DNA from 2 places in the Bacillus sp. NMTD17 genome. Region 1 is predicted to be linked to the other one. Evidence: predicted binding sites of a transcription regulator. Region 1 holds the regulator's gene; the other holds the start of a gene.
The links. The regulator Rex, encoded in region 1, represses fermentation and respiration genes when NADH is low (regulators of the CRP and FNR family bind a similar motif). The targets are predictions, from matches to a motif close to TTGTGAAATATTTCACAA.

Region 1 (12,065 bases):
CTATTACTATAGGTTGTTTAAACATTGATAGCAACTAACCAGTGGTTTAAAAACTTCGAGAGTAGCCTTTCTCTTTTATAGGAATATCTATACTCATATGACTGTTAATATGGAAGAAAAGGCCTCCCAACAGTTTTGCAAACTGATGAAAGGCCTTCTTCTATAGTTAACTTATTTGTCACAGGTTGCCTTGTTTTTAATAACACAAGGACAAATACGACGACAAGAAAAGCATATTATTATTTCAGACGTTGATATAACAAGGTTTTGAAACCCTGATTACATCATGCCGCCCATACCGCCCATGCCGCCCATATCCGGCATTCCGCCGCCTGAGCCGCCTTCTTCTGGTTTGTCAGCAACGACTGCTTCAGTTGTTAGAAGCATTGCTGCAACAGAAGCTGCGTTTTGAAGTGCAGAGCGAGTTACTTTTGTTGGGTCAACGATTCCTTTTTCGATCATGTTTACCCATTCGTTTGTTGCTGCGTTGAAGCCTACGCCAATTTCTTCGTTTTTCAAGCGCTCAACGATGACTGATCCTTCAAGACCTGCGTTGTGAGCGATTTGACGGATTGGCTCTTCAAGAGAACGTAGAACGATGTTTACACCTGTTTGAACGTCACCATCTGCTTCGATTGAAGCGACTTTTTTGTATACATTCACAAGTGCTGTACCACCACCGGATACGATACCTTCTTCAACTGCTGCACGAGTTGAGTTCAGTGCATCCTCGATGCGTAGTTTGCGCTCTTTTAGTTCTGTTTCAGTTGCAGCCCCAACTTTGATGACAGCGACGCCGCCAGCTAGTTTTGCAAGACGTTCTTGTAATTTTTCTTTATCGAATTCAGAAGTTGTTTCTTCTACTTGCGCACGGATTTGGTTGACGCGTGCTGCGATTTGAGCAGAATCTCCTGAGCCTTCTACGATGGTTGTGTTTTCTTTTGTCACAACAACTTTAGACGCGCGACCAAGCTGACCGATTTCAGTTGATTTCAGGTCAAGTCCTAGGTCTTCTGTGATTAACTCTCCGCCAGTTAGAACAGAGATGTCTTCAAGCATTGCTTTACGACGGTCACCGAATCCAGGTGCTTTGACTGCCACTGCGTTGAATGTACCACGAAGTTTGTTCACAACAAGAGTTGCAAGTGCTTCGCCTTCTACATCTTCAGCAATGATCAATAATGGTTTTCCTTGTTGTACAACTTGCTCAAGTACAGGAAGGATTTCTTGAATGTTCGTGATCTTTTTATCAGTGATTAAGATGTAAGGATTTTCAAGAACCGCTTCCATCTTATCAGAATCAGTCACCATGTATGGTGAAGCATATCCGCGGTCAAACTGCATTCCTTCAACCACTTCAAGCTCAGTTGTGAACCCTTTAGATTCTTCGATTGTGATAACGCCGTCGTTACCTACACGCTCCATTGCTTCAGCGATTAGGCTGCCTACTTCTTCATCTGCTGCAGAAATAGACGCAACTTGAGCAATTGATTCTTTGCCTTCGATTGGTTTAGAAATCTCTTGCAAGCCTTCAAGTGCTACTTTCACTGCTTCTTCGATCCCTTTACGAACGCCAACAGGGTTTGCACCAGCTGTTACGTTTTTAAGACCTTCACGGATCATTGCTTGAGCTAAAACTGTTGCAGTAGTTGTACCGTCACCAGCTACGTCATTTGTTTTGCTTGCAACTTCAGCCACAAGTTTTGCACCCATGTTTTCAAATGCATCTTCTAATTCGATTTCTTTTGCAATCGTTACACCATCATTTGTGATAAGTGGAGAACCGAATTTTTTCTCAAGAACCACGTTACGTCCTTTAGGTCCTAAAGTTACTTTTACAGCATCTGCAAGTGCATCTACACCACGTAACATCGCGCGACGTGCTTCTTCACTGAACTTAATATCTTTTGCCATAATAACGAAACCTCCTCAGTCTTTTTAGAAATATATCTCAATGTTTTTTTATGTGATTAACCAATAACAGCTAAAATGTCGCTCTCACGAAGGATTAAATATTCTTTGCCTTCATATTTCACTTCAGTGCCTGCATATTTTGAGAAGATAATGCGGTCGCCTGTGTTTACTTCTAACGCAACGCGCTCACCACTTTCAAGTACACGACCTGAACCTGCTGCAACAATTTTACCTTCTTGCGGTTTTTCTTTTGCAGAATCCGGTAACACAATACCGCTAGCGGTTTTTTCCTCAGATTCAACGAGTTCAATGATTACGCGATCGCCTAATGGCTTTAACATAAGAAACAACCTCCTCAATTTTTATATGTAGTCTTTTTTTAGCACTCATCACCAGTGAGTGCTAACACATTTATTATAATAAAGAATGTCTTCTGTAATTTCAAGTAAAAACCTTTAAAAATTTTTACGCTTTCATGATCTTTTTTCAACTCAGATTCTTTCCTTTTCATCGAAAAAGAAGACTTGTGTTACAATAAATCTAGTTCTTTTAGTAAAGGGGTTTTCGTTACTTGAAAAAACAATATTGGTACATCATCTTAACGTATATATTGGTGCAGGTTTCTGCGATTCCTTATGTGTTCATCATGAAATGGTTAGGATTCATTCAGACACCGATGACACAAACAGAGCTCTCTAAATTGTCAGGAACATGGACAATCATCAGCTTCTGTATCGGATTAATCATTATTCTGCTCATTCTTCGGACTGTGCCAAAAGCTTCACTTCGAAATGAAGCACCGGTTTCAGTCGGGGTAGCTATCGCCTGGATCATTGGCGGTTTCTTTCTTTCCCTCTTTGCACAATCGATTGCAGGAGCGATTGAACAATATGCATTTGGCATTGGCCGTGAATCCGAAAATACTCAAGCCATCTTATCCATTATGGATGCAGTTCCATGGCTTGTAATTGTCATCGCCCTGATTGGACCGATATTAGAGGAAATCATTTTCCGAAAAATCATTTTTGGTGTGATTTATGAAAAAACGAACTTCTTTATTGGAGCGCTTGTCAGTTCAGTGGTATTCGCAGCTGTACACAATGATTTTGCTCATATCTTACTTTATACTGCGATGGGCTTTACCTTTGCCTTTTTATATGCGAAAACAAAACGAATCATTGTTCCAATCGGAGCTCATATGCTGATGAACTCGCTCGTCATTCTTGTGCAGATTGAGCCAGTAAGAAAAATGATTGAAGAACAATCTCAAACAATGCAAATGATTATTGGAGGCTTTTTCTCATGAGAAACCCTGTCGTATGGGGCGTCATTTATTTTGCCGTAGGTGTTGCTTTCACCTATATGGCCATTCAAAATCCAGGTGACATGTGGTCATTTTACAGCATTTTGCTGATGGTGTTTGCGGCCTATAATATCAATATCGCGTTTAAAATGTTTGCCTTCTCTGTCAAACTCAAAAAACAGCAGCAAAAATAAATCAAAAACCATTTTCTAATCTCTGGAAAATGGTTTTTTTATGGAGGACAAGTTTTCATGGAACAAGAAAAACTGAACATCTTAAATGAGCAGCATGAAGCGATTGGAGTTGCACCCCGTTCAGATATCCACGCCCAAGGCCTTTGGCACGAAACCTTTCATTTCTGGCTTCTCAAAAAGGAACATGACACCGTGTATCTCTATTTTCAGCTAAGAAGCCCCGCAAAAAAAGATTTTCCTGCTCTGTTTGATATCACAGCAGCAGGCCACCTTCTTGCAAATGAACAGCCTTCTGACGGTATGAGAGAGGTAAAAGAAGAGCTTGGTCTTTCTATCCCTTTTGAGGATCTGAACTTTGCAGGAGTTATACAGGATGAAATCCATCTGCCAAATTTCATCGATCGTGAATTTAGCCATGTATATCTTTACATTCATCAAGAAGAAGAGATGAACGTTCAATTACAAAAAGAAGAAGTCGCTGGACTTTACAGAGCAAAGCTAATGGATGCACAGCAGCTTTTCATGAGAAAATGTGAAAATATTCATCTGGAGGGCTTTGAAGTGGATGAAGCCGAAGAACAACGTGAGGAAAACAGAGTAGTCTGTGTACAAGATTTTGTCCCGCATGAGCCTGCCTATTATCAACATCTATTTCAAGCGATCAATCAATTCCTTTCACAATAGAAAAAGCATCGTGACCCTTATTTGGATCACGATGCTTTTTTATGAGACATCATAATTTTCTTTCTCCTCTGTCTCTGTTTGCTGCATTTTGCGATAGGTCACTCTCGAAATGACAATACTCACTTCGTACAAAACGAGCATCGGCAAGGTAACCATGAGGTGAGAAACGATCTCTGGCGGTGTAATCAGTGCGGCAATGACAAGGAGGACAAAATAGGCATACTTCCGTATTTTTGATAAAAACATCGGTGTGATGATGCCAAGTCTTGTGAGAAACATCAACACAACGGGCATCTGAAACAAAAAGCCAAATGGAAGTGTTAACTGCATCAGAAATGTAAAATACTCATGAATCCCAATCACTTGCTCTACATTTAAATCATTCGACATCCGCATCAGAAAATCGACGACAAAGGGAAACAAAATAAAATAAGAGAAAGCCACACCGCTCAAAAATAAAAGAAGTGCAATCGGAATGTAAGCAAGTGTCACCTTTCTTTCTTTATCATATAAGCCAGGACTCACAAATGCCCATAGCTGATATAAAATCACGGGACACGTCAAAACCAAAGCAATGACAAATGCGAACTGCATAAACACGTACAGAGGATCTGTGAGCTTAAACGCGTTCAGCGTCAGTGTCGCCGCTTCATCCGTATTTTGTAAATACACAATGACCGGCTTAGCGAGAAAAAAACCTGCCACCATAAAGGAAACAAAAAACATCGCAATGATCACTAAACGTTTTCGCAGTTCCACAATATGCTCCATAAGCGGCATATCTTTGACATTCATGAAGCTCATCCTATTCTACTGATCTTCTTTTTTCTTATTTTCTTCCTGATCATCAGCTAAACCTTTTGTGGCATTTTTAAATTCACGTAATGTATCTCCTGCTGCTCTTCCTAATTGAGGAAGCTTTTTCGGCCCAAAAATAATGAGCGCAACAATCGCAATCAGAACCAAACTTCCAGGACCAATCGGACCCATTTGCTCCACCCCCTTTACCCCTTTTCGTCAATCCTCCTGTGTAACAGAGTAATGCTTTAAGAAATACACAAGAGACTGAAGTTCAACCGCCAAATCTATATGATGAATTCGAATGTGTTCCGGCACATTCAATCGAGCCGGCGTAAAGTTAAGGATTCCTTTGATGCCAAGGGCAATCAAACGATCTGTAATGGATTGAGCTGCTACGGCAGGTACTGTCAAAATGGCAACAGGAATATCTCCTACCTCTTGAACATGCTCTTCAAGCTTATCCAAATCATAGACAGGCACGCCGCCTATCTCACTTCCTATTTTACTCTCATTGACGTCAAAAGCCATTGAAATTTTTGTATTATTATTTTTGATGAAATTATAGTGTAAAAAAGCAGTCCCTAAATTCCCGACACCGATGAGCATGACATTGGTCATTTCATCTTGGTCAAGTGTCTTTCTGAAGAAGGTCAAGAGGTAATCGACATTATAGCCATACCCTTTCTTCCCAAGTGCACCAAAGTACGAAAAATCTCGGCGAATGGTGGCAGAATCCACTTTGACTGCATCACTAAGCTCTGCCGATGACACCCTTTGTTTTCCTGATGCATGCAGATTTTTTAAAAAACGGTAATATAGCGGCAAACGTTTGGCTGTCGCTTGTGGAATTTTTGACTGATCTATATTCATATAAGGTCCTCCAACTTAAATATCAGATGCTCTGTGAAAATCACCGTTTTTCCCGCCTGTCTTTTCAATTAAATAGGTAGGACCGATGATCATGCCTTTATCAATCGCTTTGCACATGTCGTAAACGGTCAGTGCACATACTGAAGCAGAAGTGAGCGCTTCCATCTCCACACCCGTACTTCCTTTTGTTTTCACCTGTACTTGTATGTTCAGAATGTACGCATTTCCGTCTTCCTCCCAATCAAAGGAGATATCCACGCCTTTTAGTGCAAGCGGATGACACATTGGAATGATGGTAGATGTTTGCTTTGCTGCCATGATGCCAGCAACCTGTGCAACAGACAGCACATCCCCTTTTCCAATTTCACGTTGTTGTATTTTATGAAACACTTCTTTTATCATACGAACGCTTGAAGCAGCAACGGCGGTTCTCACTGTAGACGATTTGTCACTAATGTCGACCATCTTTGCTCTTCCCTGTTCGTTAAAGTGGCTAAATTGACTCATCTTTCAACGCTCCCTCACTCAAATGATACACTATTTTTTCCTATCTGTCTTTCATTTGAATATGGCGATTGTATGTAACATTTGCCGGTTTACTGCTGATAAGCTACACTTAACATATTATAGCAGAGGTGAAGTTACATGATGATTCTACAAGTGAATCAGCTGTCCAAATCGTTTGGTGCTGATACCGTTTTAACGAATATAAAATTAGAAGTCAAAGCAAGGGATCGGATTGCCATTGTAGGTCGTAACGGCGCAGGCAAATCCACGCTTTTGAAAATCATTGCCGGTCAATTGTCTTACGAGCAAGGTGAGATCATCAAACCGAAAGACCTATCGATCGGCTATTTAGCACAGCATACCGATGTGACATCTACACGTACGTTAAAAGACGAATTATTATCGGTTTTTGATCATTTAAAAGGGATAGAACAAGAGATGAGAATCATTGAGGAGAAAATGGCTTCCTCCACAGGTTCTGAGCTGGATTCCCTCATGAAAACCTATGACAGACTGCAGCAGGAATTTAAAGATCAAGGCGGCTATCAATACGAAGCAGATGTCCGCTCCATTCTTCATGGGCTGGGCTTTAGTCACTTTGAAGATGAGACAACCGTTCAATCCTTAAGCGGCGGCCAGAAAACCCGTCTAGCGCTTGGAAAGCTCTTATTAATGAAACCAGAACTCTTAATTCTGGACGAGCCGACCAACCATTTAGATATTGATACCTTATCATGGCTGGAGCAATATTTGCAAAATTATACAGGCGCCATTCTGATCGTGTCCCATGACCGCTACTTCTTAGACAAAGTGGTGAACCATGTGTATGAAGTCTCAAGAACTGCCATGAAAAAGTTCGCAGGCAACTATAGTAAGTATCTTGAACTGAAAGCTGAGCAGCTAGAGCGTGATATGAAGCTCTACGAAAAGCAACAAGGAGAAATCTCAAAGCTCCAAGACTTCGTAGATCGCAACCTGGCAAGAGCCTCAACCACAAAGCGCGCTCAGAGCAGACGCAAGCAGCTGGAACGGATGGATCGTTTAGATAAGCCATTAGGTGATGAAAAATCCGCAAACTTTCATTTTGATATTACGAGACAAAGCGGCAATGATGTGCTGAAGGTACATGATCTCGACATTCGTTATGATGAAAAAACACCGCTCCTATCCTCCCTTTCTTTTCAGATCAAACGTGAGGATAGCGTGGCACTCATTGGTCCTAACGGGATCGGGAAATCAACCCTTTTAAAAACGTTAACGAACACATTAACGCCTGTAAAAGGCGACATCACCTTTGGATCTCATGTCACGATCGGCTACTATGACCAAGAACAAGCCAAACTGACATCCTCCAAAAAAGTGCTCAATGAGCTTTGGGATGACTATCCTCATATGAATGAAAAAGAAATTCGGACATGTTTAGGGAATTTCCTTTTTTCTGGTGATGACGTCTTAAAGCCCGTTCATGCATTAAGCGGTGGAGAAAAAGCCCGGCTTGCCCTGGCAAAGCTGATGCTCCAAAAAGCCAATTTCCTAATACTTGATGAGCCTACGAACCATTTGGACTTAGATAGTAAGGAAATTTTAGAGAATGCGCTGATCGATTATCCAGGAACCATCTTATTTGTTTCGCATGACCGTTATTTTATTAATCGACTAGCAACGAAAGTATTCGAGCTGTCGCGAGCGGAAACAAAAGAATACCTTGGTGACTATGACTACTACCTTGAAAAGAAAAATGAACAATTAGAGCTTGAGGCGTTTCAAGAAAATGAACCGCTTAAAAAACAAGCAGCAAAGCCAGTAGAAACAGCAAAGCTTTCTTATGCGGAAGAAAAAGAACTGAAAAAGAAAGAAAGACAAAAGCAGCGCAGAATCGAGGAAATTGAAAAGCGGATTGCTGTCATTGAAGAGAAACTTGGTGAAAATGAAGAGCTTCTATGTGATCCTGCTATTTTCCAAAATCATGAGAAGGTCCAAGACATTCAAACAGAAAATGATACGCTTAATCAAGAGCTTGAATCACTTTTCGCGGAGTGGGAAGAGCTATCCGAATCTTAAAGAGTGCCCAAATGGGTGCTCTTTTTTCTTTCAGTGAAAATTTATTATCCACATTAATATCCACAAAAACTTCTTTGTTATTCTTAAAAATTTTGAACTTATCCACTTTATACACAGGTTTTTAACCACATATCCACACAAAATTTCTTTTTTATACACATTCTCTTCATTTTAAAACAAAATTTTCAAATAATTGTGGATATATAACGTTTACATGTGAATAAATCGCTTTCATTGAAAATGAAAAAAACCTGTGTATCCACAGGAGTTTTCATTCATATGAGACAAGCGGTAAGCCCGGCTGGCCATTCATCGCCATATCGCCTCTTATTCCCTTTTCAAACGCAATGGTTCCAGCAGCAGCGATCATGGCTGCATTGTCTGTGCAAAGAGATAACGGCGGAATAATGACCTTCACGTCAGGTAGCTTTGTGAATGCTGTCGTCAAAGCTTCTCTCAGTCCTTTATTGGCAGCGACTCCACCAGCTAGGACAACCTGCTTTACGCCATAGGCTTCAGCCGCTTTTAATGTTTTCCCAACAAGCACCTCAATGACGCTTGCTTGAAAACTTGCTGCCAAATTCTCTGGAGCAATTGTTTCTCCCTTTTGAGATGCATTGTGTAATGTGTTAATTACAGCTGATTTTAATCCACTAAAGCTAAAGTGATAGGAACCTTCTTCAAGCCATGCACGAGGAAGTTTAATCGTTGGCTCTCCTTCATGTGCTAACCGATCAATATGAGGTCCACCTGGATACGGGAGACCCATCGTTCGAGCCACTTTATCGTAGGCTTCTCCAGCCGCATCATCTAATGTTTCTCCGATGACCTCAAAAGATCCATGCTCCTTCATTAGCACAAGTTCAGTATGTCCACCAGAGACAACAAGAGCCAAACATGGAAACTGTAATTCATCTACAAGCTGGTTTGCATAAATATGCCCAGCAATATGATGTACACCAACAAGAGGAATCTGATGAGCAAAGCTTAGTGCCTTGGCTGCGTTGACACCGATCAGAAGGGCACCGACTAAGCCCGGTCCTTCTGTGACAGCAATGGCATCTAAATCCTGAAAGCTCATATTGGCCTGTGTCATCACTTCTTCCAATACGATGGTAACTTGTTCCACGTGATGTCTTGAAGCGATTTCTGGTACAACACCGCCAAATCGTTTATGACTTTCTATTTGCGAGGCCACAACATTCGCCACAATTTCTTTCCCATTTTTTACAATGGATGCAGCTGTTTCATCACAGCTTGTCTCTATACCTAATATGAATCGATCTGTTTGTTCACTCATTTATATTCACCCACATGACCAATGCATCTTCCCCATTATCCGTATAATAATTCTTTCGAATAGAAGCTGGTCTGAAACCAAGCTTTTCATAAAGGGATTGTGCAGGTGTATTCGAAACCCGCACCTCTAAAGAAAGATGATCTGTCTTTTTTTCTTTGCAAAATTCCATGACATATCGCAGCAATGCTTCCCCGTAGCCCTTTCCTCTATGCTCAGGGAGAATCGCAATGTTCGTAATTTGTGCATCGTCCATGACGATCCAGACCCCGCAATACCCAACAGGCTGTTTATCTTCTTCAATGAGGAAATAATGGCTGTACTGGTTATGGAGAATCTCATAGACAAATGATTCTTTTTTCCAAGGTGCAGTAAATGAATGCACTTCAATCGTATACACCTCTGGAATGTCCGCTACCGTCATTTTTCGAATCTCTGTTATGTTGAGATTATTTTTGTCCTTCAAGCCATTTCACTTCCGCTTCTGCCAAACGAATATAGTTAGGAACAAGCTGATGAACATCTTCAGCAGGACGATCTGTCCCTAAAAACGCAAGCATTGAAGGTCTTGGGTTTTGAAAAGCTCCCTCTGCTATCACAGCAGTTTCTCCTAAAATGGAGCGAATGCTCTCTTCATGAAGATGCACATCCTGCCCAAGAAATAGGACAGGCTTTCCTGTCTGCTTCAGCTCATGAAGCCAATCCGTGAGCAAGATATTTTGGTCTGGTTTGATCTCTTTAATTTTTCCTTCTTCAAACGTATATAGCCCAGTATAAACTTGTCCTCTTCTCGCATCAAATAGTGGCGAGATCCATCCATCAAAGTATTGACCATTTGCCGCAAGTGTTTCTAAACTTGAAACAGCCGATATCGGGATAGACAGCGTCCACGCGAGTGTTTTTGCAATGGTCACACCAATTCGGACACCAGTGTAGGAACCAGGTCCTTTCGCTACAACGATTTTACTTAGTTCACTTGGCGCTACACCACATTCTTTCATTAATGCCTCAACAGTCGGCATCGCTCGGACGGAATGGTTCTTTTTTAAATACGTGATGCTCTCACCAATCACTGTGGAACCTTTTACAAGGGCAATTCCTAGTGTATGGTTAGACGTATCAATTGCCAGTATGGTCAAATTCTTTCATCTCCTTACAAAGGGTCTTATAGCGTTCCCCTTTTGCACTAAACGTGAGATGACGTTCTTCTTCACGTTCTGTTCTCAGCATTTCTATTTTCAAATAGGTGGAAGGCAATTGAGGTCCAATGAGATGTGCCCACTCAACCAAGCATACACCTTCGCCCTCAAAATATTCTTCGAGCCCAATATCTTCTTCCGCATCTTCCATGCGGTACACGTCCATATGATAAAGTGGCAGTCTGCCATCGGTATATTCTTTAATAATCGTAAAGGTAGGGCTGTTGACGATACGGGTAATCCCTAAGCCTTCTGCAAAACCTTTTGAAAAAGTAGTTTTGCCTGCACCTAAATCCCCTTCTAATGTCAAAACATCGCTTGGCATCACAAGTTTGGCCAAAGCAGCGGCAATTCGTTTCGTCTCATCCGCACCTTTTGTCGTCCATGTTAATTTCACAGTTATGTCACCTCATTTCTTAAAATGATTATATCCTTTTTTCATTAACATTGTTTGCTGTTTATTGTCTTTTAATATAACGCTTGCTGATTGATCACCTTTGACTTGTCCAATGCGTTTGACTTGAATGTCTTCTTTTCTACATTGCATTTCAAAGCTTTCCCAATCAGCCTCTGGAATCGTACCAGTTAATACAAAGTCTTCCCCGCCAAATAACACCCATTCCAGCCAGTCTTTACGCAGCACTGGTAAATCTGGATGTGTGGGGAGCTTGTTTGCTTCTATCTCTATCGTCACATGACTCGCTTCGGCTATCTCATTCAGCTCACTCGCTAATCCATCACTCACATCATTCAAGGTGACCCGTGGGAAGCTTGAGCAAATATGTCCAGCAGCAATGTGAGGCTGAGGCTTTTTATGACGATCAAGAAAAAAGGCTTTGTCGACTGCCTTGGTAGGGGTTACTTCGTTCATTAAAAGTGATAAGCCAGCAGCTGATGAACCAAGCTCACCTGTGACAAAGACGACGTCTCCTGTCTGAGCACTGTGACGATAACAAGCTGTTCCCTTGGGAACCTCGCCAATGACCGTCACTGTAATGACAAAGTCACTGCGAGTGGCGACTGTATCTCCACCAATTAAATCCATATGATAGGTGTCAGCCAATGCTTTCATTCCCTCGTAAAGAGCTGAGACGATCGTCTCATCACCATGAGGGGGGATCGCAATCGATACAAGATAATACTTTGGGGTTCCTCCCATTGCGGCGATATCACTGACATTGACCGCTAGTGCTTTAAAGCCAATCTCAAAAGGTGTGGAAAAATCAAAGCGAAAA
Region 2 (12,065 bases), on a different contig from region 1:
AAAACGTATGGGTCGATCATAATGAGCTGTACAACACATTAAACTCTGGGAAAGATGATTATGATGGATTATTTGATGTGAAAAAAGACTCCGACTATATTACCTTCTCATGGAACTATGTACATGACAGCTGGAAAACGATGCTCATGGGCAGCTCTGATAACGACAACTACAACCGAAAAATTACGTTCCATAACAACCGTTTTGAAAACCTGAATTCTCGTGTACCGTCTATGCGCTACGGGGAAGGTCATGTGTATAACAACTACTATAAAGGCATTCATACCACAGCGATCAACTCTCGTATGGGCGCGAAGATGAGAATTGAGCACAACGTATTTGAAAATACAAATAATGCGATCGGCAGCTGGGACAGCCGTCAAGTCGGTACATGGCATGTCATCAACAACTCATTTATTAACAGCACAGGCAGTCTGCCAACGTCTTCAACAGGTACGTACAACCCTCCTTATCACTACTCTTTGCTTAACGTGAACAATGTCAAATCAGAAGTGGTATCAAATGCTGGTGTTGGAAAGGTAAACCCTTAAAACCACAAAACGTTCGGGCAGAGATCTCTGTCCGAACGTTCTTGTTATTTCGTTTATTTATATTGTAGAAAATGGACGATCCATCTCATACAATTTTTGATAGCGCAGGTTTTCTCTCAGTAAATCCTGATGCTCCCCCTGCATCTCAATTTGTCCATCTTCAATAAACATAATGCGGTCACATGCCTCACAGCCAGTGAGATGATGGGTAATCCAAATGACCGTTTTTCCTTTTAACACACGAAAGATGGTTTCAAGCAGCTCACGCTCTGTGCGCGGATCAAGTCCGACGGTGGGCTCATCTAATACAACAATCGGGGTGTTTTGCAGCAAAATCCGGGCTAATGCCATCCGTTGTCTTTCTCCACCTGAGAAACGAACCCCTGTCTCCTGCACACCGGTGTGATAACCTTCTGGCAAGGATTCGATGGTATCGTGCAGCTGCACTTGCCTCGCTGCTTCTTTTACTTGCTCTTCTGTCGCATCTGGAGAGCCTAAGCGAATATTGTTTAAAACAGAGGTATCGAATAAATACGGCTGTTGATTGAGCACTGACACATAGGTGGACACGGTTTCTCGAATGCTTTCTACCGGTTTCCCCTGGATACTGACAGCTCCTTGATTTGGCACGACAGCTCCTTCTAACAATTTCAAAATAGTCGATTTTCCTGCACCACTTTTTCCTAAGAGAGCAAGTGATTCACCTTGCTTCAGTGAAAATGAGAGATGCTTTAGCACGTGTTGGTGCGAATCATACCCAAAGGACACTTGATCAAAACAGACAGCTTGATCGTGAGAAATGGTTGACTGATCCACTGTCTTGCGCTCAGATTCTCCTTCATACGAAAGCTTTTCATAATGATTTAATCTGCTGACAGCATGCTGATAGACGGGAATATCACCTGCTGCATCTGAGAGTGGAAGAAAGGCTTCTGTTAACGGAAATAGCACAAGCACAAAGGCTGCAATCAGTGTGTGTGACATCGAGCCTGACTGAACGACCGAACCGCTCCAATACACGACAAGCACGACAGCTCCTCCAATCATAAGCTGGGCAAAAAACTGGCGCAGACGGATAAACCGGTGCTTGGCTGCTTCAAGCGCTAACAGTTTCGCTTCTTTCTGTTCATATTCATCAACAAAATCTTTCTGCCTGCCGCTAAACAGCCAGTCACTAACGCCCATGACTGCATCTGTTAAATGGCTGTACAGTTCATTTCTGCCTTTTTTCATTTGAATTTGTCTCGCCCGGTTCACTAGCACTGTGACGTATGGGAAAACAAATACGAGAAGTGCCATATAAAGCAGCATCAGTCCAGCAAAAGGCCACGAGAATAGACCAAGTGCCCCAATGGATGCGGCATATAAAAGCAGCGCCCCGATGGATGGAAAGATGGTTTTTAAATAGGCGTCCTGCAGTCTCTCGACATCATCTGACAGGAGCCCAAGCATTTCACCTGTACCCAGCTTTGTCTGTTTCGCACTTCGTTCAGCCATGTCATACAGACGGACACGCATTTTTTCAATCATGGTCAAAATGAGCTGGTGGCTCGCCAGTCTTTCTGCATAGCGGGCAGCTGAGCGTGAAATACCAAAGGTCCGTACAGCTACAATTGGGACGTAGACCATGAGTATATTCTCAGGTCTTGTGGCAGCTTTTGAAATGAGAAATCCTGACGTAAACATCAGCATAGAAGCAGAGAATACTGCAATTGCCCCTAGAAACAAAACCAGCGCAAACAGCTTTTGATTCTCCTTGATATAAGGTATAAACCAGCCTTTACTGACCATGTGTGACCGCCCCCATTTGCTCCTGTACCAATTGATAATACACGCCTTTTCTTTGCATCAATGATTCATGTGTACCCATTTCTGCAATTGTTCCATGATCCATGACAATGATCTCATCCATGTCTGGCATCCAATGGAGCCTATGTGTCGCTAAGAACACAAGTTTATCTTCAAACAGCGGAAGCATTGTTTTCTTCAATTCATACTCTGTCTCAATATCGAGATGCGCCGTTGGTTCATCTAACAGCATAATTGAACGCTGGCCCAGCACCGTTCGCGCAAGCGCGATTCTTTGTGCCTGTCCGCCGCTCAGTCCTCTTCCCTGTTCTCCAATGACCTCATCGAGACCATTTGGCAGCTGCGCTACGAGCTGAGATAATCCAGCTTCACAGACAGCTCTTTCCACTTCTTCATCTGTGGCATGCGGTTCATAAAAACGAATGTTTTCTCTCAATGTCATGTGAAATAAATAAGGGTGCTGCGGCATATAGACGACTTCCTTTTGCCATTCCTTCATCTGTAAATGAACAAGCGGCTGGCCGTTTAACGTGATTTGACCTGAGGTCGGTTCAACAAAGCCGCCGAGCACATCGGTTAACGTCGATTTCCCTGAACCACTGGCACCAATGATTCCGATTTTTTTCTTCCCTTTGACAGTGAGGTCTACATCCTGAATCGAATAAGGGGCATGTTCATCATGCTGGACACTAACATCTTGCAGCGTGAGCACAACTTGTTCACCCCACTTGTCTAGCTGCACGGATTGTGTCTCCTGCGCGCGGAAGCCCTTTTCTTCTAAAATGACCTGCATCGCCTCATTCGCTTCTTTTCCATTTAGCGTCGCATGATAATCATTTCCCACTTCACGTACTGGCAGGAAATATTCCGGTGCCAGCATGAGCGCGGTCAGAGCCGGCAATAACAGAAGCTCTCCTTCAATTAATCGCAAGCCAAGAAAGACAGCGACAGTTGCAATCGACAGCATGGAAAAGAAATCAAGCGCAAATGATGAAAGAAATGCAACCTTCAGCGTGCTCATGGTCACCTTTCGATATCGCTTTGACACTTCCCCGATATTGCGGGAATGTTTTTTGCTAATGCCTAAGTAACGAAGCGTTTCAAGGCCGCGGAGAGAATCAGTAAAATGATTGGATAATTTCTCATACGATCTCCATTGTTTGGCCGCTTTACGCTGAGCGACAAGGCCTAGCAAAATCATAAAAATAATTAAAATCGGCAGCGTCACGATTAAAATGACAGCAGATGTTTCGTCTAACGTCCAAACATAGATGAGGACCATTGCCGGTATCACTGCCATGTTCACCATTTTCGGTAAAAATAGCTGTAAATACTGACGATATTGAGCAATCCCCTCCATCGCTAATGTGACAAGCTTTCCTGTACCTTTTTTCTTTGTAAAAGCTGGACCTAAACGAAAGAGTTGGTCTAACAGCTGTTTTCTGACGTCTGCTCCAATTCGGGAAGAGTAGGTAAACATGACCTTCTCCCGAATCAAGGTGAGACCGTGCCGCACCAGAAAGGCAGCAAGAAACAGCAGGACATAAGGCGTTGCCTGCGAAAGGCTTTTCCCGTCAAACAGCGTAGTAATGGCATGTGCCAGCCACTGTGCTTGGAAAATAATACTTGCTCCTTGGATGAGTGACACAATACCCAAAAGGGCAAGAAGCCCCCTTATTCCTTTTAATTGAAGCAAACGTTTGTCCATTAGTAGGTCATTGGCTCCTTACCGCTTACACGTTTACGGAAGACGTAATAGCTCCAAATTTGATACCCAAGCACAAAGGGCAGCAAAGAAATGGCAACAATCGTCATCACCGTCAGTGAATATGATCCGGATGCAGCGTTTTGAATGGTAAGATCAAACGCATGGTTGATTGAACTAATCATGACGCGCGGGAACAATGCAGTGAAAAGCATCGTCACTGTCACCATGATGCCTGCACCTGTGAATAAGAATGTCCAGCCATCACGTTCTTTTCTTATAAAGAATAGAGCCGCGACGTAACAAACCACAATCAGGACAGTTAACGGAATGGTGATGATCGGGCGTACCGTATAAATGTCTGTTTCCATGATAGATACACCGACAAATAGGACAAGAACTGGCAGCGCAATAAGCAGGACACGCTTGCCAAGCTTTCTTGCACGATCTCTTAAATCACCCTCTGTACGTAGTGTGACGAAAATCAATCCGTGCAGAAGGCAAAGAACCGTCACAGCTAACCCGCCAATCACTGAATAAAGGTTCACAAAATCCGTAAAACCAGCATACATATTCATGTCTTGATCAATTGGCATCCCGCGTAAAATACTCGTGAATAGCACACCGAGTAAAAACGGCGGCAGCAGACTGCCAAAGAAGATGACCCAGTCCCATGCTTTGATCCAAGAGGCTTTCTCCACCTTCCCTCGGAATTCAAAGGCGACTCCGCGCCCAATGAGCGCTAAGAGGAGAACCGCAAATGGTATATAGTATCCACTGAACATCGTGGCATACCAGTGAGGGAATGCAGCGAAAATAGCGCCCCCAGCTGTAATCAGCCAGACCTCATTCGCATCCCAGAAAGGACCAATCGTATTAATTAAAATGCGGCGTTCGTGCGCATCCTTTCCAAGCAGCTGCATGGACATCCCAACACCAAAATCAAATCCCTCTAAGAAGAAAAATCCAACAAACAATACTGCGACAAGAATAAACCAAATCTCGTTAAGATATGCCATGATATGCGCCTCCATCAAATGGATCTGTAGACAGGTCCGTTTCATCCTTTTGATCTGTATCCTCTTCCGAATGTGCACCTTTTTTAATTTCTCGAATGAATAGGTAGGCAAGCAAGATGGCAAGAATCAGATAAATCGTCGTAAAGCTAATGACTGAGAATAACAGCATGCCATACGATACGTTTGGCGAAATCGATTGAGCCGTCGTCATCATACCAAAGACAGTCCACGGCTGACGCCCAATTTCAGTCATGATCCAGCCAGCTGAGTTCGCAATAAACGGGAACGCAATCATCCCTACCATGAAGCGTAAAAACCATTTGTTCGTTTCGAGTTTCTTTCTAAAGCTCAAGTACAAGCCAATCATACTGGCAAAAATCATCAGCATTCCGGCACCAACCATGATTCTAAAGCTCCAGAAGGTTGTTTTCACTGGCGGAATGTAGTCTCCAGGGCCAAACTTTGCTTCATATTCTTTTTGAAGTGTCAGCATGCCTGGCACATCTCCACTGAACTTCTGATAAGCCAAGTAACTTAAAGCAAACGGAATATTGATCTCCGCAGAGTTTTCTTTTTTATCTGTGTCAATATTGGCAAATAGTGTCCAAGCCGCTGGATCTCCACTATCCTTCCAAAGGGCTTCACTTGCTGCCATCTTCATCGGCTGTGATTTCATTAAGTGCTTCGCTTGATCATGTCCAGAGAACGCCACACCTAAGCCAGAAATTAAAGCGAGGACCATGGCAATCTGGAATGATTTTTTGAAAAAGGCGATTTCTTGTTTTTTGATCATTTTATAGGCACTAACTCCTGCAATAAAGAATGCACCTGTAGCCAGCGCACCAAACAGAACGTGCGGGAATTCAACCCAAAGCTGCGGGTTCGTTACAAGAGCGCCAAAATCATTCATTTCTGCGCGGCCATTTTTAATGACAAATCCAACTGGCTCTTGCATAAATGAGTTGGCGAGTAGAATCCAAAACGCCGAAAAGATCGTACCAAGAGAAACAAGCCAAATACACAATAAATGAATCTTCTTCGGCAGACGATCCCAGCCGAATATCCAAAGTCCAATAAATGTAGATTCAAGGAAAAAGGCGAGCAGTGCTTCAATGGCAAGCGGTGCACCAAACACATCACCGACAAACCTTGAATAATCTGACCAGTTCATCCCAAACTGGAATTCCTGCAAAATCCCTGTCACCACACCTACTGCAAAATTGAGTAAGAATAGATGACCCCAAAACTTCGCCATTTTTTTATAAATCTCTTTTTTCTTGACGACATAAAGGGTCTGCATCAAGGCGACGATAAACACCAAACCTATTGACATAGGAACAAAAATAAAATGAAATAATGTCGTTGAAGCAAATTGAAATCTTGCTAAAAACAGCTCACTCACAGCCTTACATCCTCCCTTACTTTCACATGCCGAATGATTCGAAACAACTATGCTCACCACTTCACAAAATATTCACTATTTGTTCAATGATTCACAAATAATAGCCTGTTTGAAATGGTTTACTCGGTGAAATTTTACTCTTGCTTTTCATTCGGTTAGTTATTTATACCTGTACTTTACACCCATGCGCTTCAAAAATAAAGTAAATTTTACCTAAAAATTGGATGGTATTGTGTCAGTTGTTTGAATACTTTGTCAAAGATATGTGACAGAAAGTAAAAAAACGCAAAAAAATAGCGCTGCACATGAACCGCAGCGCTATGTTTCTTTTTTAGGCTTTTTTCTGTAAAGCTGGTCTAGTGACTTGCACTTCGTAGTACGTAATTTTGTTTTTTAATAGTCCTTCAGGTTTCGCTTTCCCATGAGCATGCGCATCACCAAACGCCTGAGATTTTGTCCAGTTCACAAAGTCTTCTTTTCGATTCCAGCGGGTATGAATGGTCACTTCATCGTAATCGGTTGTCTGCTGCGTGACCCATACTTCCATGCCTAAAAATCCTTCCATGAATTCTACTTGTCCCTGCTTGTTAAAACGCTTGACGAGGTGGTCAGCACTGCCTTTTTCTACTCTTACCTGGTTGTTGACAATGATCATTTTCTGTTCATCTCCCTTTGGTTGTTGGATCGAAGCGATTGGGATAATGAGCGGATGCTCACCGTCTAAGTGAACCTCAGCCTGAATCCCAAAGACTTCTTTGAAAAAGTTTTCTGTTAATACTTCGTTTGGTGTCCCTATTTGATAAACCTGACCACCCTTCATCGCAATGAGGCGGTCACAATATTTTGCTGCCTGCTGCAGGTCGTGAAGAACCATTAAAATGGTGATTCCATGCGTCTTATTCAGCTGTTTGAGCAGCTCTAGTAAATCAAGCTGATGTGCAATATCTAGGTAAGTCGTCGGCTCATCCAGAATCAAAGTCTCTGTCTTCTGAGCGAGCGCCATCGCAATATACGCCTTTTGTCTTTCTCCGCCTGACAATGTATGCAGCATTCTGTTTTCATTGATGCGGCTATTGGTCACATCAAGCGCCCACTCAATCGCTTCTTGATCTGTCTTCGAGCTCTTTTTCCAGATCGAACGATGCGGACTGCGTCCAAGTGCGACCAGCTCCCGTACGGTCATAGATGGAATGGCTGTTCTCGTCTGCATGAGAACGGCGATTTCCTTTGCAATCTCCTGAGCTGTCATCTCTTTTTGCGGTATATCGTGAATGTATATCATGCCGCTTTCGATCGATGTAAGACGTGCGGCTGCTTTAATAAAAGTCGACTTCCCTGATCCATTTGGTCCAATAATTCCTGTCACACTTCCTTTAGGAACAGCTGCTGAAATAGACGACAGCCGAAAGCCTCCTTGACTGAGACTCACGTCATCCATAGCTATCACATTCAACTTAACCCCTCCCTTTCTTTTTTAATAAATAGAGGAAGAAAGGTGCACCGATGCAGGCAAGCAGGATACCGACAGGCAGTTCAACCGGTGTAAACCATACCCGTGCCGCTGTATCTGCAAAAACCACAAGTACGCCTCCGCCCAGCATTGAGATAGGCAGCAGGTACCGGTAGTCATCTCCAATTAAAAGACGGATAAAATGAGGAACGACCAGCCCGACAAATCCAATTAAGCCACTCACACTTACAGCTGCACCAGCTAAAAGCGCCGCCAGCGCAATTAAGAAAAACCGGGTGCGCTCTACTCTAAGGCCGAGTAACTGCGCCGATTCATCACCAAGCAAAAGAAGGTTTGCCGGCTTGATGGCAAAAAAACAAAGGCACAACCCAGCAAGCGCATATGGCGACACGAAGCTTAGATGATGCCAGCTCCGTCCATTTAATCCTCCGGATAAAAAAGGCAGAACAGCCTGCACACGCTCACTATAAAGCACCATAAACCCATTCATAACCGCCCCAAGGAGGGCATTGACTGCCACTCCCGCCAAAATCAATTTCAGCGGGGAAACCCCTTGATCAAATGACAGCATATACACCACGAGTGCCGCTAATAAAGCGCCAAGGAAAGCAGCAGCTGGCAGCAAATACGTAAATTGCGGAAACACAATCATGCTGAGCACAGCAGCCAATCCGCCGCCAGCAGTCACACCGATGATGCCAGGGTCAGCGAGTGGATTCCGGACGACTCCTTGTAAAATCGCCCCTGATGCTGCGAGACAGGCTCCGACAATAAAACCGATCAAAACACGCGGCAGGCGTAAATCCATCACAATTTTCTCATGAACAGGCTGGCCTGATCCCGTCAAAGCGGCGAGTAGGTCTTGCAGCGATAATTGAACGGAACCTAATGCAAGCCCTAAGCATGCGCCTACAACTAACGAGATGAATAGTCCGGGTATCAGCCATTTTCGTCTCGACTGTCTTTTTTGAAAATCTAATTCTGTATTCATTTTCATGATGACAATCGCTTCAATCTTTTCTCTAGCTCATCAATCGCTCTCATCACTTCCGCGCCTGGGTTCGTCCCAAATAGATCACTCGGCAGAATCTCGACGTGTCCATTTTTGACAGCTGACACATCGTGCCAAGCGGCATTCTGTTTCATTTCACTCATAAAGCCCGCTTTCACATCTTCAGGATTGCTGTGAGTCATAAGCAGAATAAGATCAGGATCGGCTTCGATGACCTTTTCTGCATTGATTTGAGCGTATTGAGGGAATTTCTCGAGTGCCGGTTCATTTTCAGCGATGTTCGTCCCTCCTGCGATGTGCAGTAAATCTCCGCTTAAGGATTGAGGAAGTGCCGCCATATATGTGCCAGGTGCCCCGTATACAACGAGTGTCTTCACTTTTTTCTGAGGCTGCTTGACCTGCTTTTTCCTCTGATCGATTTGCTCATTGAGGGCTTTGGCCTTTTGCTGCTTTCCGAGCAAATCCCCGAATAACGTTATTTGACGCTGAATATCCTTCACTGAATTGGCACTTGTCAAAAGAAGCTGTGAACCAATTCCATCTATTGTAGAGATGTCCTTGCTGTTTAATTGTTCATTCCCAAGCACAACATCGGGCGTTAAGCTTGTGATGAGCTCTACATCAAATTGATGCGTTGTGCCAATCGTTTGTACAGACTTTGCCTTTTGTAAGCTGTCTGGTAATTCGGCGGCCGGACGGCCAACTACCTCACCGCCTAAGGCATACAGGATGCTCATGTCTCCAGTCGATAATGCGACGATACGCTGAGGGGATTCTTCAAACGACAGCGTTCTGCCAGTAAAATCCTTTATCTTCAGCGCACCTTGCCCGCTTCCTTTCTCTACAGGTGCTGCCTGACTGCATCCGCCGAGGAGAAGCATCAAGACGAGTCCAGCGAAGATCACATGTGAAAATTTCAACCGTCTGTCTCTCCTTTTCTAGTAAACTTTCTTTAGCTTTGCCTGTACGACAAGACGCCCATTTTTAGGTGCAAGCACATGATCACAAGTCGATAAGGTGAGGATGAGGTCATCTGTGGACACGTCTGTCTTCGTTTGATAGATTGATTTTTTCCGCACAGCTTGTAAGTAGTGCGCATATTCGCCAAGATCTTGAAAATCGGTTTGAATATAATCGAAATCCACCGTTGTTTCATACACGGCAAAAATCTCCGCCTCATAGCTTTGATACAGCGTATCGTACTGAAATGTCCGATGATCATGGAAGAAATCCTTTTTTAAATAGTTTGTGAGTCCAGCGAACATGGATCCATCCCTCATCCGATGCCCGTACACCACAGTATTCGGGCTTTCATGCAAGACGTCATTGCGATAATCCATAAAGATACTGCCTGCCCGGGTGTCGTTTTTTAAGTAATTACGGGTTAAGTAGAATGCATTATCACGAGATTGAACGATTGGGTACTGAATCATCGTGTCCTTCATATTGATCCAGCCGACAATGTCGTTGTTCACCTTCCGCAGCTCATCAAATGACGTACGGGTGGTTCCCGGTTCCCGGCTTTCAGTCATTCCTTGCTCTTGATCATACATCGTCTGAGCCTTTGCAAGCACCTGACGATTTTGATAATAGCCGAACAGTTCTAAACCAATGGCTGTACCGCTATAAATGAATACACCTAAACAGACGATCGTCAGCATACGCTGCCAGACCCGTTTTCCTCTTTTCACACTGTTTCACCTGCTTTTATATGCCAACAGGCACGATGTACATTCCTGTTTCTGCATCCTGTCTAATCGTGACGGACACATCATAAATGTGCCGCACATTCTCTTCTGTTAACACATCGTTTGGCTGTCCTTCACTGATAATTCGTCCATCCTTCATCGCAATGATGACGTCACTGTAGCGGACAGCCTGATTCATGTCGTGCAGCACCATGACAATCGTGAGTCCATGCACGACATTGAGCTCACGGATCAGCTCAAGAATGTCAAATTGATAGTAGATATCCAAATAGGTTGTCGGTTCATCTAAGAAAAGGATCGGTGTTTTTTGCGCAAGTGCCATCGCAATCCATACACGCTGACGCTCACCACCTGACAGTGAGGCGAGCGGCACCTTTCGTTTTTCCGTTAGTTTTGTACTGGACAGTGCCCACTCTATCGCTCTCTCATCCTCTTCCTTGTCACCCCCGCGCATCGTCTGGTACGGCGTTCTACCGAATGCCACGACCCGTTCGATCGTTAAATCAAGCGGTGCTTCATTTTGCTGATGGACGACAGCCAGCTTTTTTGCCAGCTCCTTTGGCTTAAATGCATTCAGCGCTTGTCCGTCTAAGTGAATCTGCCCTTTGTTTGGACAATGATTATTCGCCATCAAGGAAAGCAGTGTGGATTTCCCCGAGCCATTTGGACCGATAATGGTTGTGATTTTCCCCTTTTCGATCTGTGTTGTGACCGATTGAACGATGTCCTTCTGCTGGTCATATGAGAATGACACCTCACGAATGTCCATGGAGACGGTCCCCCCTTCTTAACAAAAAGATCAGAAACGGCCCGCCAATCACGGCCATGATCGTAGAAGCAGGAATCTCATTTGGCGCTACAAGCGTCCTGCCGAGCGTATCAGCCGTCAAAATCAGCAAAGCCCCGCTTAACGCAGAAAAAGGAATGAGTACCCGATGATCCGAGCCAACAAGCCTTCTTGAAATGTGCGGAATGAGCAAACCGACAAAGGCAATCACGCCCGCTACCGCAGCTGTCACCGCCGCGAGTAATACCGCTGTGATGGAAATCAAAAGGCGCATTCTGGTCACACGCAATCCTAAATTTTTCGCTGTCTTGTCCTGAAGAGCCAAGAGGTTACACCATCTGCTGAAGAAAAGTGCTACGACAAGGCCGACGACGCCATAGACTCCGATTAAACGGACATCTCCCCACGTTTTCATCGTGAGATTTGACTGTCCTGACTGATTGATCGTGATATTGAAATAGCTGCAAATGGTCACAAATGCTTCAGCCATTCCAGTAAACATGGCATTGATGGCGATCCCAACCAAAATCATGCGGATTGGGCTTAAACCGCCCTTCCAAGACAGAACGTACACGAGGAAACATGCAATGGCTCCGCCTA

Region 2: the regulator Rex is predicted to act here: its motif matches at 6,566-6,583, upstream of C6347_RS01075 (cytochrome ubiquinol oxidase subunit I).

Annotation. Positions count from the first base shown of each region.
Region 1 is NZ_PVRH01000006.1:297,667-309,731, forward strand. It holds gene groL (chaperonin GroEL) at 280-1,914, opposite strand; gene groES (co-chaperone GroES) at 1,971-2,255, opposite strand; gene C6347_RS17465 (CPBP family intramembrane glutamic endopeptidase) at 2,486-3,220, shown strand; gene C6347_RS17470 (YdiK family protein) at 3,217-3,411, shown strand; gene C6347_RS17475 (NUDIX hydrolase) at 3,469-4,095, shown strand; gene tatC (twin-arginine translocase subunit TatC) at 4,135-4,899, opposite strand; gene C6347_RS17485 (twin-arginine translocase TatA/TatE family subunit) at 4,906-5,085, opposite strand; gene C6347_RS17490 (redox-sensing transcriptional repressor Rex) at 5,113-5,766, opposite strand; gene moaC (cyclic pyranopterin monophosphate synthase MoaC) at 5,782-6,273, opposite strand; gene C6347_RS17500 (ABC-F family ATP-binding cassette domain-containing protein) at 6,412-8,334, shown strand; gene tsaD (tRNA (adenosine(37)-N6)-threonylcarbamoyltransferase complex transferase subunit TsaD) at 8,606-9,634, opposite strand; gene rimI (ribosomal protein S18-alanine N-acetyltransferase) at 9,627-10,055, opposite strand; gene tsaB (tRNA (adenosine(37)-N6)-threonylcarbamoyltransferase complex dimerization subunit type 1 TsaB) at 10,081-10,770, opposite strand; gene tsaE (tRNA (adenosine(37)-N6)-threonylcarbamoyltransferase complex ATPase subunit type 1 TsaE) at 10,751-11,227, opposite strand; gene thiL (thiamine-phosphate kinase) at 11,240-12,065, opposite strand, start outside.
Region 2 is NZ_PVRH01000001.1:216,018-228,082, reverse strand. It holds gene C6347_RS01095 (pectate lyase family protein) at 1-551, shown strand, start outside; gene cydC (thiol reductant ABC exporter subunit CydC) at 609-2,342, opposite strand; gene cydD (thiol reductant ABC exporter subunit CydD) at 2,332-4,068, opposite strand; gene cydB (cytochrome d ubiquinol oxidase subunit II) at 4,068-5,084, opposite strand; gene C6347_RS01075 (cytochrome ubiquinol oxidase subunit I) at 5,071-6,486, opposite strand; gene isdG (heme oxygenase) at 6,818-7,939, opposite strand; gene C6347_RS01065 (FecCD family ABC transporter permease) at 7,941-8,954, opposite strand; gene C6347_RS01060 (ABC transporter substrate-binding protein) at 8,951-9,889, opposite strand; gene srtB (class B sortase) at 9,908-10,660, opposite strand; gene C6347_RS01050 (ABC transporter ATP-binding protein) at 10,677-11,447, opposite strand; gene C6347_RS01045 (FecCD family ABC transporter permease) at 11,434-12,065, opposite strand, start outside.